2 regions of the Paenibacillus sp. FSL R10-2199 genome follow, and region 1 is predicted to be linked to the other one. Evidence: riboswitches for the same ligand, from Rfam matches in the RefSeq annotation. Region 1 holds a riboswitch; the other holds the start of a gene.
What was found. A riboswitch is a leader RNA that binds a small molecule or an ion and turns the genes downstream of it on or off. The one in region 1 is predicted to bind glycine.
Positions count from the first base shown of each region.

Region 2: linked by a shared signal. The riboswitch ahead of NYE33_RS04860 (amino acid permease) and the one ahead of gcvT (glycine cleavage system aminomethyltransferase GcvT) in region 1 are both predicted to bind glycine.

Region 1 covers NZ_JBBOBO010000001.1:1,605,072-1,612,879, reverse strand. Annotated here, with positions in the region: gene uvrB (excinuclease ABC subunit UvrB) at 1-1,870, opposite strand, end outside; gene NYE33_RS07065 (flagellar motor protein) at 2,052-2,840, shown strand; gene NYE33_RS07060 (flagellar motor protein MotB) at 2,837-3,730, shown strand; gene NYE33_RS07055 (hypothetical protein) at 3,815-4,447, shown strand; gene gcvH (glycine cleavage system protein GcvH) at 4,581-4,973, opposite strand; glycine riboswitch at 5,158-5,253, shown strand; glycine riboswitch at 5,257-5,356, shown strand; gene gcvT (glycine cleavage system aminomethyltransferase GcvT) at 5,443-6,564, shown strand; gene gcvPA (aminomethyl-transferring glycine dehydrogenase subunit GcvPA) at 6,564-7,808, shown strand, end outside.
Region 2 covers NZ_JBBOBO010000001.1:1,091,211-1,099,018, forward strand. Annotated here, with positions in the region: gene NYE33_RS04835 (hypothetical protein) at 1-655, shown strand, start outside; gene NYE33_RS04840 (GntR family transcriptional regulator) at 658-1,743, opposite strand; gene NYE33_RS04845 (xylulokinase) at 2,025-3,638, shown strand; gene NYE33_RS04850 (L-ribulose-5-phosphate 4-epimerase) at 3,642-4,337, shown strand; gene araA (L-arabinose isomerase) at 4,378-5,802, shown strand; glycine riboswitch at 6,216-6,295, shown strand; gene NYE33_RS04860 (amino acid permease) at 6,446-7,808, shown strand, end outside.

The DNA of each region.
Region 1 (7,808 bases):
TGTTCAGCTTGCCGCCGGCGCCGGTGAGATAATCGGCCTTGGACTCGGCCACCTTGGTGGCCTCGATGATGTCACGCACTTTCTTGTTGATTGTCGTTGGCGTGATGCCGTGCTTCTCATTATGGGCAATCTGAATTTCACGGCGGCGCTGGGTTTCGCTCATCGCCTTCTCCATGGAATCCGTAATGCGGTCGCCGTACAGAATGACACGTCCATCAGAGTTACGGGCCGCCCGGCCGATGGTCTGAATGAGTGAACGCTCGGAGCGGAGGAAGCCTTCCTTGTCAGCATCTAGGATGGCGACAAGGGAGACCTCCGGCAGGTCAAGACCTTCTCTTAGTAAGTTAATACCCACCAGTACATGGAACGTACCGAGCCGGAGATCACGCAGGATGGCCATTCGCTCCAACGTCTTGATATCGGAGTGCATATACCGCACCTTAATCCCGATTTCCTTGAAGTAATCGGTCAGATCCTCGGACATCTTCTTCGTAAGTGTTGTAACGAGTACACGCTCATCACGCTCTACACGGTCACGGATTTCGCTGATCAGATCATCGATCTGTCCCTCTGTAGGGCGTACTTGGATGATCGGGTCCAGCAGGCCGGTAGGACGGATAATCTGCTGCACCATAGTATCGCAGTGCTCCATTTCGTATGGTCCCGGTGTAGCAGACACATATACAATCTGGTTCACTTTCTCTTCGAATTCCTCGAACTGCAGCGGCCGGTTATCCAGCGCGGACGGGAGTCGGAAGCCATGCTCCACCAATACTGTCTTACGCGCACGGTCACCATTATACATAGCCCGGATCTGCGGCAGCGTTGCATGGGACTCATCAATAACAATCAGCATATCATCCGGGAAGTAATCCATTAAGGTATATGGAGTCGCTCCCGGCTCACGGAAGGTAAGCGGGCCGGAATAGTTCTCGATACCGGAGCAGAAGCCCACTTCCTTCATCATCTCAATATCGTACCGCGTCCGCTGCTCCAGCCGCTGGGCTTCCAGCAGCTTGCCCGCATCACGAAGCACGGCCAGCCGTTCCTCAAGCTCCCGCTCAATGTTGATAATAGCTACACGCATCGTTTCTTCCTGGGTGACAAAGTGCGAAGCCGGGAAGATCGCTATATGATCGCGCTCACCAATCAGCTCTCCTGTGAGAACATCAATCTCGGTAATGCGCTCTATCTCATCTCCGAACAGCTCCACACGGATCGCATGCTCCCCCTGTGAAGCCGGGAAGATCTCGACCACATCGCCGCGTACCCGGAACGTCCCGCGTACGAAGTTAATGTCATTGCGCTGGTACTGGATCTCCACGAGCCTGCTCAGAATCTGATTGCGCGGCTTATCCATCCCTACCCGCAGTGTCAAAAGCATACTTCCGTATTCCTGCGGCGAACCGAGGCCGTAAATACAGGACACACTCGCAACAATAATAACGTCACGCCGTTCGAACAGCGAACTGGTGGCGGAGTGCCGGAGCTTGTCAATTTCTTCATTTATGCTGGAATCTTTCTCTATGAAGGTATCGGAGGAAGGAATGTACGCCTCAGGCTGGTAGTAATCGTAGTAACTGACGAAGTAGTCAACGGAATTGTTCGGGAAAAATTCTTTGAACTCACTCGCCAGCTGCGCCGCAAGCGTCTTGTTGTGCGCAATGACCAGCGTCGGGCGGTTCAGTTTGGAAATCACTTGTGCGATGGTAAAGGTCTTGCCTGTACCTGTCGCTCCCAGCAGCGTCTGGTGCTTCTTGCCCTGCCGGATGCCGTCCAATAATTCTTCTATGGCATGAGGCTGATCGCCCTGGGGTGTATACTCGGACTCCAGTTCAAATGTCTTTGTACTGACGACAATATCACTCATTTGCCCGTCTCCCCTCTATCGTCTAAAATATATGAATATATTATAATTGTAGCCCTAATAGTTGCCTATCCATACCGTACTGAAAAATATGGAAGATAGGAATACACGTTCCCGTTTATTATACAGCGTTGCCCAGATTGATGCAAACCATAATATATAGAAATTTAAGGAGCTTGAACTTATGGATATCACTTCAATTATCGGCCTGCTGGCAGGCATTGCCGCAATGATCGGCGGCTTTCTCTGGGAAGGCGGAAGCTTATCCGGCCTGCTGCAGCTGAACGCCGCGCTGATCGTATTCGGCGGCACCCTTGCCGCTGTACTCATCAGTTTTCCGGCCTCCAGATTACGCAGCGTCCCGGCGGCTCTGCGCCTGGCATTCGGCAGACATCCCGACACCACCCAGGAGAAGGCCGAAGAGCTGATCTCCATGGCTGCAATCACTCGGCGCGGGGGTGTGCTTGCGCTGGAGAAGAGAGCGGAGGAGCATCCGGATACCTTTACCCGCGAAGGGCTGTTTCTTATTGTCGACGGCACCGATCCTGATCAGGTCCGGCAAATTCTTGAACTGGAGATGGACGCCAAGGAACTGAAGTATGAAGGCTATGCCAAAATCTTCGAAGCCGCCGGCGGCTATGCTCCGACTATGGGCATCATCGGCACCGTAATGGGATTAATACGGGTACTGAGCAATCTGACGGATCCCTCTAATCTGGGGGCCTCGATCGCTGTAGCTTTTACAGCAACGCTCTATGGCGTAGCCAGTGCTAATCTTATATTTTTACCCATCGCCTCCAAAATCAAATCCCGCAGCCAAAGCGAACTGGGCAGCATGGAGATGCTGCTTGTCGGTATCCTGTCCCTGCAGAATGGGGATCATCCGCATCTGGTCCGCAAAAAACTGACCGCCTTTATTCCCGATGCCTCACCTAGACGCAGCAGCAATAATAACCCGGGAGACCCGCTATGAGACAAAGAAACCGCCGCCAGGGACGTAGTAGAGGTAAGGAGAACCGGGACCGCTGGATGATTACCTATGCGGATCTGATTACGCTTCTGCTCATTTTTTTCATCATCCTGTACGCCATGAGCAGTCTGGATACGCAAAAATACACGATCGTTACCGGTTCATTATCTGATACCTTTAAGAGCGGCAGTCCTGTGCTTGAAGGCGGAAATGGAGTGCTGGATGGTAATCAGGGGAACACGGGAGCCGCAGTCTCGAATGAACAGGAAGCAGGCGGAAGCACTGGTGGCGGTCTTTCTTCCGGGGGCAATGTGAAGGAGAGTGGTTCGAACGGAACCGGGACGGGCACAGATACATCCGGGCAAAACGGGGAAACTGCAGAACACCAGCCTTCGGCGCGTGAGCTCGCTTTTCGTGAGCAGGAGGCCAAACTGGCCGCGCTTATGGGTGTAATCACCAAATACGTGGAAGATAACAACCTTGGGGAGCAGATCTTTGTAGCGGATAAACCGCAGGGCATTGCCATCACGCTTAGCGACCGGTTCCTGTTCGATGCCGGCAAAGCCGAGCTGAAATCACCTGCCTTCCCGGCACTGCGCCAGCTCTCCGGCCTGTTCCGCGGAATCGGTGCCACGATCAGCATCGAAGGCCATACCGACAATGTCCCGGTAACCGCCGCTTCAGATTACACGGATAACTGGGAGCTATCCGGCGCCCGCGCACTCTCTGTGCTGCGCTTCTTCCTGGATAACGAGGGGCTTAGCCCCGATACTTTCCAATATGCCGGTTACGCGGATACCAGACCTGCTTACGATAACACTACCGTTGAAGGACGGCAGAAGAACCGCCGGGTCGAACTTATTGTCCTGCGGCAGCTTCAAGAGGAAGAATAACACGTATCTGCAAGCGAATCAGCTCAGAGATCTGCAGATGAGAAGGCACGGCAACCATTTGCTAGTATAAGGAGATTGAACGCTATGCAGACTACAAACGGAACGACACCGGACGCCACCCGTTTTCTCTATTTTCTGCGGCAGCTGGTTTCGCTGATCATGATTGTTTTTGCCCAGGGAATAATTACCTTCTTCATTGGTTTATTATCTGTATTTATGATGTTCTTCTCCTCCGATTACTTCTGGGGGGACCTGGCCCATGTGTATCCTCCCGATAAACTGATGTATATAGGCATTGACTTCCTTATTGCCGGCGCAGCCTTTGCCCTGCCCTGGCTCGGGGTCTGGTGGATGCTGTACGGTTTGTCCGAGGATGGACGCATCCGCTGTTTCCCTCTTCTTTTACTCTTCGCTTATCTGACATTTGTGATCCTCTTTCTGCAGATCAATCCGGTCTATAACCCGGAAGCCATGATCCCTTCCTCCGCCGGGGAATCCACATTTCTGGTCTGTATGGGCATGTCTGCCGTGGTGCTTTTCCCGTTTTATTCGGCCGGTGTGTATTACTTCGTGCTCAAACCCAATACCCGTCCCAGAAAAAGATACCGGTTCCTATTGCTGTGCCTTATCTTTGCCGTTACGGGTCTGGCTCTGCTGCCCGCCCTTTGGCACTTGGCTCCCCGCATTTATCCGGGGCTGCTTAGCTTTCCGGAGTGATACAGAAACGCAAAAAGACAGACCTCTCACATTAGTGACATCTAATGTAATAAGAGAAGCCTGCCGTGTTCATCTTTTCGTAAATCCAGTTCAGTCATCTATTCTAATAATCCGGGTACATAAACGGTTGAAACTATTCCCCAACCAATTCCTTATAAGCAGCCGCATCCAGCAGGCCGGAAGCTGCCTCGGCAAACTCACCGTCAAGCTCCAGCTCAAAAATCCAACCGCCGCCGTATGGCTGATCATTGATCAGCTCCGGACTGGATTCGAGTGCGTCGTTGATCTTGGTTACCTTGCCGGATACCGGCGAGTACAGCTCCGACACCGTCTTAACAGACTCGATGCTGCCTACGCTGTCGCCCGCGGAAATGGCTGCGCCGACTTCCGGAAACTCAACAAACACGATGTCGCCCAATAAATGCTGCGCATGATCCGTAATTCCCACACGTACTACGCGTCCTTCACCCTGCTGTGCCCATTCATGCTCTTCGCTGTATAGCAGGTTGTCCAACACTTCACTCATTTCCAAGCCGCCTCTTTTCCACATTTGGAGTTCTAAATTTAGTTATAGCCTAAGTTATGACCTTGCCTAATGTCAATATAACTGACAGGAAAATTAAATTTGTCATCTTTTTGACGTTTTTTGATTGACAGCGTGCTTGTAAACCCGGTTTAATGGAGTCAGTAGAAAAACATATGGTTTGCGAATGATGGCATAGGGAGAGACTGACCCTCAGGGGCAGCGCCGAAGGAGTAAGCCCGGGATGGGTGAATCTCTCAGGCAAAAGGACCTTTGCCGGACGCATCTCTGGAGAGCATCCACAGCCTGGACAACAGGAAACGGATCACCAACGGGGAAACCTGCGGGCATGATAGCAGGGTAACTCTCAGGTACAAAGGACAGAGCGAACGTCTATTGATGCATGTTTGATGTGCATTGATGGACTTTCGCCTGTCCTTTTTTGCATGTAAACAGACTAAGGGGTGACACGATGGAGTCTTTGAGAAGAACGCCTTTTTATGATCTCTATGCCGCTTATGCGGAGTCCAGATGCATTGATTTCGGCGGCTGGGAGCTGCCGGTGCAGTTTACTGGCATCGTTAAGGAACATGAAGCGGTCCGCCAGCAGGCCGGACTGTTCGATGTATCGCATATGGGTGAATTCATGGTTGACGGCAGCGGCGCTGAAGCCTTCCTGCAGCAGTTGACCACAAATGACGTCAGCCGCCTTGCAGACGGCGCGGCGCAGTATACCCTGATGCTCTATCCGAGCGGCGGCGTAGTAGATGATCTGCTCGTCTACCGCCTGGGCCATGAGCGCTATATGCTCGTCGTGAACGCCTCCAATATCGACAAGGACTTCCAGTGGCTGCAGGAACATCTCACCGCTGAATTCAGCGGTGTCAGCCTGAAGAACGTCTCCGATGAGACGCTGCTGCTCGCTCTGCAGGGTCCGCTGGCTGAGACGATTCTGGCCGAAGTTACCTCTGCCCCGCTCGCAGAGCTGAAGCCCTTCCACTTCATCGAACACGCCGAGGTCTGCGGCGTATCTGTACTGCTCTCCCGCACCGGCTATACCGGGGAGGACGGCTTTGAGCTGTACGCCCCGGTCCACACAGCGGCTGCACTCTGGAATGGTCTGCTGGCCGCAGGCGCGCCGCATGGCCTGACCCCTGCCGGACTCGGCGCACGCGACACACTCCGCTTCGAAGCCAAGCTGCCGCTGTACGGCCAGGAGCTCTCGGCGGATATTACGCCGCTCGAAGCGGGTGTCCAGTTCTTCGTGAAGCTGGACAAAGCGGATTTCATCGGCCGTGATGCCTTGCTGAAGCAGAAGGAAGCCGGTCTCCCGCGCCGCCTTGTGGGACTTGAAATGATCGACCGCGGGATTCCCCGCTCCCATTATCCTGTATATGCCGACGGTGTGAAGATCGGTGAAGTCACAACCGGTACTCAATCCCCAACGCTGAAGCGGAATCTCGGACTTGCCCTGCTGGATGCTGCCTATACTGAGATCGGCACAGAGGTGTATGTGGAGATCCGCGGCAAGCAACTGAAGGCTGCCGTGATCAAAGCCCCGTTCTACAAAAAGAGCCAAGGAGTGAAGCCGTAATGAAGCACCGCTATCTGCCTATGACGGAGCAAGACCGCGCAGAAATGATGGAGACTGTCGGGATTCAGTCCATCGATGAGCTATTCGCTGATATCCCTCAATCTGTCCGCTACCAGGGAACGATGCCGATGTCCGGCCCGCTGGACGAATATGCGCTGCTGCGCCATATGAAGGGTCTGGCTGACAAGAATGCCGACTTTGATACCCATGCCAGCTTCCTTGGCGCCGGCCTCTATGACCACCACATTCCTGTTGTCATTAACCATATTATTTCCCGTTCGGAATTCTATACTGCCTATACCCCTTATCAGCCGGAAATCAGCCAGGGCGAGCTTCAGGCAATCTTCGAATTCCAGTCCTATATCTGTGAGCTGACCGGTATGAAGGTCGCCAATGCCAGTATGTATGACGGCGCAACGGCCTTCTCCGAAGCAGCCGTGCTGGCCACAGGCGCCACGAAACGCAAAAAGCTGATTGTCTCCCGTACGGTTCATCCGGAAGCCCGCCAGGTGCTGCGTACTTCGGCCAATGCCTGGGGCCTGCAAATCGTGGAAATCGATTATAAGGACGGGGTTACCGATCTTGCCAAGCTGGCTGAGGCCATTGATGCCGATACTGCCGCCGTTCTGGTCCAGTCGCCCAACTTCTTCGGCGGCATCGAGGATCTGCGCCAGATTGAGCCGTTGATCCACGCCGTCAAGGGATTGCTCGTGGTCAGCGCGAATCCCATTGCACTCGGCGTGCTGGAAACGCCCGGCAAGCTGGGCGCCGACATCGTAGTCGGCGATGCACAGCCGCTGGGTATCGCTGCATCGCTCGGAGGACCAACCTGCGGATTCTTCGCGGTTGCCGAACCGCTGATGCGCCGCATGCCGGGCCGGATCGTCGGCCAGACCGTTGACCGTAACGGCAAGCGCGGCTTCGTCTTGACCCTGCAGGCGCGTGAGCAGCATATCCGCCGCGAGAAAGCGACGTCGAATATCTGCTCTAACCAAGCGCTGCTGGCGTTATGCGCATCCGTCTACTTGTCCGTGATGGGCAAGGAGGGCATGCGCGAGGTTGGTGAGCTGAACATCCGCAAGAGCCATTACGCCGCCGGACGGCTGGCTGAAATCACCGGTGCAGAGCGCGTCTTCACCGCCCCGTTCTTCAATGAATTTGTCCTGAAGCTCCCGGAAGGCAGCAGTGTCAGTGAAGTGAACTCCAGGCTGCTGAAGGCAGGTTATCTGGGCGGCTATGATCTG
Region 2 (7,808 bases), 510 kb from region 1:
ATGCCAGGCAAATGAGGCGGATTCACCATCGGCAGCACCTGCAACGGCGCCTGCTGCAAGTACCAAGGCTACTGAAGAAGCTGCAACTCCGGCTCCGGTTGAACCTTCACCCGCTGCTTCAGCCGGTAACAACTCCGGTTCCGGGGTAATCAAGGAGGGCACCATTCAAAAGGACGGGAATGTGATATTAAAAGAGCTGGCTTTTGTCCATAAAGACCATACCATTGCCATTTCCGACTTCGTGGACGATACCAAGCTGGAAAGCATGCTGGGGAAGGCGGCGGAGAAGAAATCCCATACCTATTCCGCAGATGACGGGTTGAATATGGATACACTGCTCGGCTTCACGGAGAAGCAGTACAAATTCCCGGGGCTTGAGATCAAAACGATTGATGAAGCGGCTGAAGGCAAGCGGTTCTATATCTTCAGTATTAAAATTACCGATCCCAAATATGCCACGGTCCGCAATATCAAGGTTGGCGACACTGTAGAGACTCTTAAAAAAGCTTATCCCGAGGGCAAGCTGGTCGGAGATGGAGCACCCAATGAAGAGGATGACTACCGGTTTGCACCGGCTAACTATGTGGATTTCATGTCATTTCACATCAAGGACGCAAAGATTGAGAGTATCCTCATCTCCACACTTCTGGACTGAACTCACTCCAGCGCCCTTACCGTCTCCCCCTCAATCAGCACAGGCTGATAATAGGTGCTGTTCCGCAAATCCTTCTTCCCCTGCAGCTTTTTAATAACCCACTCAGCGGCATCACGGCCCATCTGCTCCTGCGGATGGGTTAAGGTCGTGAGCTTGATGCCCGCATTCTTGGCGATATAAGAATTATCCTGGCCAATAATTGATAAATCCCCCGGAATCGAAATCTCCAGCTGTCTGCACACATTTACGACTTCCAGGCCAACCTCATCGTTATAGCAGACAATAGCTGTTAATACCTCTTTGTTATCGGTCAGGAACTGCTTCAGGTTCTCGGACAGGGCTTGCTTGGACTCGGTATCGAAGGACAGCACCTGCTCGGGGTGAAAGCGTAATTTGGCTTCTCCAAGCGCTTTGATATAACCCTTCATGCGGTATTTGCCTTGCAGGTCATCCATTTTGGCAATAATACCGATCTGGGTATGGCCCTTGGAGATCAGCTCTCTGGTCGCCAGGTAACTGGACTGCACATCATCAAGGCAGAAGAAAGGCACCTCCAGTTCTTCATAATAAGCATTAATCATGATAAACGGGACATCCTGTTCTTTGAACGACAGATAGTAGGCGATATTGGGGTTGTACAGATTGCTCTTCGTAGGCTCAATAATGAGACCTTCGACGCCAAAGGACAGCATCATCTCCAGCGCCTTCTTCTCCTGGGCGACATCATTATTGGTACTGGCGAGCAGCAGCGAATAATTATCCTCATTCAGTCTGCTCTCGATCCCGCGGATGATGGAAGGGAAGATGTAATCTGAGAGGTAGGTCGTGATGACACCTATGGTTTTAGTGCTCTGATTGCCCCCCGATTTGGACCGGAACTGGTTGCTTACATAGGTGCCTGATCCCTTCTCGCTTCTTAGAAAGCCCTCATTGGATAGCTCCAGGATAGCCTTCCGGACGGTTTGCCGGCTCACACCATAGGTGTCCTGCAAGGCTAATTCTGTAGGAATCTGCTCGCCCACACTATAGGTTCCTGACAGTATATTGCTTTTTATATCATCAAAAATAATCTGGTATTTGGTTTTCACCCGGCTCACTTCTTTCATGGTTGTTCATATACGAATCGGTATATCTGCGATAGTTGTACGTACACATTATAGTATGAATATATCGTTATTATAATCCAATGTCTACTATGTATAAGCGTTTCAAGGGAAATATGGATTTCTCACTGTAAAATTTGTATGTATATCTTGTGTGTTGTGTTGACAAATGTACGAACAAAAAATATACTAAGTCTGTTAATAAAGGAAGCGCCTTCTTTCCATTTCTATTATAACAGTTTGGTTCAGAGAGGAGTAACGTGGGCATGGATCAGAACATCGGGCAAGCGATACTTAAGGGAGAAACTTCACTGGGTATCGAATTTGGATCCACACGTATCAAGGCAGTACTGATTGATCAGCGTTTCGAGACCATCGCATCCGGAAGCTTCGAGTGGGAGAATCTGCTTGAGGGCGGGTACTGGACGTATCATTTGACAGACATTATCAAGGGCCTGCAGGAGGCTTACCGTGAACTGAAGCAGGTAGTCCAGCAGAAATACGGTATTACGCTTAAGACCGTCGGTTCTATCGGGTTCTCGGCAATGATGCACGGATATATGGCTTTTGACAGCGCAGGTGAGCTGCTGGTTCCGTTCCGGACCTGGCGTAATGCAACAACCGGTGCTGCGGCCAAAGAATTAACGGAGGTCTTCCAGTTCAACATCCCTGAACGCTGGACCATAGCGCACCTGTATCAGGCGATACTGAACGGGGAAGAGCATGTGCCTCAGGCGGAGTTCGTAACAACGCTGGGCGGGTATATTCACTGGCTGCTGACCGGCAGCAATGCGATCGGGATCGGCGATGCTTCGGGGGTTTTCCCGATAGATGAGGCCACGCAGGATTACAATGCAGCGATGGTTGCACAGTTCGATGAACTTATTGCAGATAAGGGCTACCCTTGGAAGCTGAAAGATATTCTCCCTAAAGTGTATACTGCGGGCGAGCAGGCGGGGCTATTAACAGAAGCGGGTGCGTTAATTCTGGATACGTCCGGGGAGCTGCAGCCGGGTATTCCGCTGTGTCCTCCGGAAGGCGACGCCGGAACAGGTATGGTTGCTACGAACAGTGTCCGCAAACGGACCGGTAACATCTCCGTAGGCACTTCCGTGTTTGCAATGATCGTGCTGGAGAAGGATCTTACAGCCGTATATCCGGAGATTGATATGGTTACTACTCCAGACGGCAGTCCGGTCGGCATGGTTCATGCCAACAACTGTTCCAGTGATCTCAACGCCTGGATCGGGTTGTTCCGTGAATTCTCGGAGGCAATGGGCTTTAAGTCTGATCCCGGCCAGCTGTTCAGTGTCCTGTTCAATAAGGCACTGGAGGCGGATGCCGATGGCGGCGGTCTGCTGAGCTACGGGTATTTCTCCGGGGAGAATATTACCGGGATTGAGAAAGGCCGGCCGTTGTTTGTACGCTCACCGGAGAGCCGCTTCAATCTGGCCAACTTCATGCGGACGCATTTATTCTCCGCTTTTGGCGCGCTGAAGATCGGAATGGATATTCTGACCAAGCAGGAGCAAGTGTCGATCGACAGCATTCTGGCTCACGGCGGATTATTCAAAACTCCTGTTGTCGGGCAAAAAATCGTGGCCGCTGCAATGAACGTCCCTGTCTCGGTCATGGCAACAGCCGGAGAAGGCGGCGCATGGGGGATGGCGATTCTGGCCTCTTACATGCAGAACAAAGCACAGCAGGAGCGTCTTGATGACTTCCTTGACCACAAGGTATTTAAGGATGTGGAAGGACAAATCATCCATCCGGATGCGGCTGATGTGAAGGGCTTCGAGCTGTTCATGGAACGTTATACTGCAGGGATCGCGATCGAGCAGGCTGCTGTAGATCATCTGGTAGAAAACGGGAGGGGTTAACCTATGTTGGAGCAACTGAAAGAAGAGGTATTCGAGGCCAATCTGGACCTGCCTAAGCATGGACTCGTCAAATACACCTGGGGCAATGTGAGCGCAGTTGACCGTGAGAAAGGCGTATTCGTCATCAAACCAAGCGGCGTCAGCTATGACAAAATGAAGCCTAGCGATATGGTCGTAGTGGATTTCGACGGTAACGTGGTTGAAGGGGAGATGAGACCATCCTCGGATACACCGACCCATGCCGTACTCTACAAGCATTATGCAGAAATCGGCGGCATCGTGCACACGCATTCGACCTGGGCGACCATCTGGGCGCAGGCCGGGTTGGATGTTGCTGTAATGGGCACGACACATGCCGACACCTTCTATGGCGCGGTACCCTGCGCGCGCTTCCTGACGCAGGAGGAGGTTGACCGCGGCTATGAAGCGGAGACCGGACGCGTGATCATTGAGACTTTTGAACAGCGGGGCCTTGATATTATGGCAGTTCCCGGCGTCTTGCTGAAAGGCCATGGCCCGTTCACCTGGGGGAAGAATGCCCATGATGCAGTGATGAACAGCGTGGTGCTGGAGGAAGTGTCCAAGCTGAACCATTTTGCCCGCGAGCTGAACCATTTCGCTGAAGAATTGCCGCAGCGGATTCTGGATAAACACTATCTGCGCAAGCATGGTAAAGGCGCTTATTACGGTCAGAAATAATCTGATTTATATATTATCCAAGAGAAGAGGATGAAATAATATGTCAACAGTAAGCGCTAAGCAATTCTGGTTTGTTGTAGGATCACAGCATCTGTACGGAGAAGAAGCCCTCGGTGAAGTCAAAGCTCATGCACAGGAGATGACGGATGCCCTCAATAACAGCGGTGTGCTGCCTTATCCGCTGGTGCTGCAGGATCTGGCGGTCAGCGCAGACAAAATCACTTCGATCATGAAAGAAGTCAACTACCGTGACGAGGTTGCGGGTGTCATCACCTGGATGCATACCTTCTCCCCGGCCAAAATGTGGATCCGCGGCACGAAGCTGCTGCAGAAGCCGCTTCTACACCTGGCTACCCAATACAATGAGAGCATTCCTTGGGCTACTCTGGATATGGACTTCATGAACCTGAACCAGGCTGCCCATGGCGACCGTGAATACGGGTTCATCAATGCCCGCCTGAAGAAACAGAACAAAGTGGTGGTAGGGTACTGGGAACGCGCCGAAGTCCAGAAGCAAATTGCCGAATGGATGGACGTTGCCGTTGCATATAACGAAAGCTTCAACATCAAAGTGGCCCGCTTCGGCGACAACATGCGTAACGTGGGCGTTACCGAAGGCGACAAGGTAGAAGCCCAGATTCAGTTCGGCTGGACCGTGGATTACTTCGGGATCGGCGACCTGGTTGCGTATGTAAACGAAGTGAAGGAAGAAGAAATTGATGCGCTGTTCGCTGAATATGCAGAGCAGTATGATTTCGATTACGGTTCATACAGCAAAGAAGCATGGGAAGCCAGCGTGAAGGTACAGGCCAGCTATGAAATTGCCCTCAAACGCTTCCTGGATGCCGGCAACTACAATGCGTTCACTTCGAACTTCGAAGACCTGCACGGCATGAAGCAGCTTCCGGGTCTTGCCGTTCAGCGTCTGATGGCACAAGGCTACGGCTTCGCCGGCGAAGGGGACTGGAAGACAGCGGCCCTGGACCGCCTGATGAAGGTGATGAGCCACAACCTGAACACCGGATTCATGGAAGATTACACCTATGAAATGGCTGCCGGACAGGAAGCGATTCTGCAGTCCCACATGCTTGAGGTTGACCCGAGCCTGGCCAGCAACAAGCCGAAGGTGCTTGTGTCTCCGCTGGGAATCGGCGACCGCGAAGATCCGGCCCGTCTCGTATTCGACGGCAAGGCTGGCGAAGGCGTCGTGGTATCGATGGCTGACTTCGGCACGCATTACAAGCTGCTGATCAATGAAGTTACTGCCTTCGAGCCGACGGTTCCGGCTCCGAATCTTCCAGTGGCCCGTGTGCTCTGGCAGGTGAAGCCTAACTTCCAGGATGGAATTAAGGCATGGATCGAGAATGGCGGCGGCCACCATACCGTGGTGTCGCTCAACTTGACTACAGATCAGATCGTTACCTACGCCAAGCTGGTTGGCCTGGATTATGTAATCATTAAATAAATAGCGGAATAATGTTGGATCAAATGAGCGGATGGGCTGTTGCCTGTCTGCTTTTTTTTAATGCGGAGCCAAGGTATTACCGGCAAACTCATCCTCCGTGCCCGTGATTTTCTAAAATCCTGTACAAAATACAACATTCGCTTCATTAAATTGGACTAAATCGAAAATTGTTGTATTTCATACAACAATCTATCTAAACAACCGGGTATCTGCGCATCCAAGTTGCAAAACGTACAACATTTATGCCGCTGTAGTGCAGGAGCGCACCCTAGACATCTAGCCATAGGTAGGAGACTTTTATCACTGTTCAATACTCACATGCCGAGTAATATGTTAGAATATCAGAATGCATTAACGCTTCACCAATTTAATACATCACACGGGCTATGATTGCTATGGATCACACTATAGCAGGAGCAGCTTCTGGAGAGACTGCGGGAGACCGCAGCGCCGAAGGGTTCACAATCTCAGGCAAAAGGACAGAAGAGTACGGAATTTGTATTTGTTATGCTGATTAATTACGGTCAGCGGCGCAGGTAGCTTATTTTGATATTCTTATGAACCGGGAGATTGGATGATATCCAATCTCTTTTTTATGTTATTTGGCAGCATAGCGTTGTACACATTAAGGGGGAAAAAGGCAATGGCACAGACAGAATTAAAGAGAGATTTGGCGAACCGTCATGTACAGCTGATCGCTATCGGCGGCACGATTGGTACGGGGTTATTCCTGGGATCAGGCAGAGCGATTCAGCAGGCCGGGCCGTCCATTATGATCACGTATTTACTCGTGGGAATTGCCGTGTTTTTTGTGATGAGGGCGCTGGGTGAGCTGCTGCTCTCCAAAGCGGGATATCAATCTTTTACGGACATTGCTGAAGACTATCTGGGGCCGCGGGCTGCGTTCATTACAGGCTGGACCTACTGGTTCTGCTGGATTATGACGGCGATGGCGGATGTGATTGCAGTGGGCGTTTATGTGCAGTACTGGTTCGATATCCCGCAGTGGGTACCGGCCGTCATCTGCCTGATTATTCTGTTAGGACTCAATCTGCTGACGGTCAAAAGCTTCGGCGAACTCGAATTCTGGTTTGCCCTAATCAAAGTCGTCACGATTCTTGCCTTAATTGGCCTGGGAATCATTCTGCTGGTCATCGGGTTCAAGACGGATGCGGGATCGGTGACGGTCCGCAATCTCTGGGAGCACGGGGGCGTGTTCCCGAACGGTGTCAAGGGCTTCTTATTTTCCTTCCAGATGGTTGTGTTCGCTTATGTCGGTGTGGAGCTTGTGGGTGTATCAGCCGCAGAAACAGCAGATCCGGAGAAAAATATCCCCTCGGCGATTAACAAAATTCCTCTGCGGATTCTCTTCTTCTATGTAGGCGCGCTCTTCGTCCTGCTGTGCATTAACCCGTGGACCCAGCTCAGTGCGGCTGAAAGTCCTTTTGTGCGGACCTTCAGTCTGGTCGGGATTCCGGTTGCTGCAGGTATTATCAATTTCGTCGTCTTAACCTCAGCGGCTTCCGCCTGCAACAGCGGGATGTTCTCAACCAGCCGGATTCTGTATAATCTGAGCAGAAGGGATCAGGCCTCCCCGCAGCTCGGCAAGCTGAACCGAAATCATGTGCCTGCTAACTCTTTATTTATTTCTACAATAGTTATATCGGCCGGGGCGCTGCTCAGCAAGCTTATTCCGGGTCAGGCTTTCGGCATCGTTACAACGATCAGCGCCATTTGCTTCATCTGGGTGTGGGGGGTTGTGCTCGTATGTCATATCAAGTATAAGAAGAACCGTCCGGACTTACATGCCTCGTCCAAATTCAAAGCACCGTTCACACCGGTTATCAATTATGCGGTATTAACGTTGTTTGCCGCCATTCTGATCATTATGCTGTTCGCAGATGATACCCGTCCGGCGCTGCTGTTTACGCCCCTATGGTTCATTCTGTTGTTCGTCCTGTACTCCATGCGGAGCAAGAAGGAGAAAAGTGATGCGGATGTCAGTA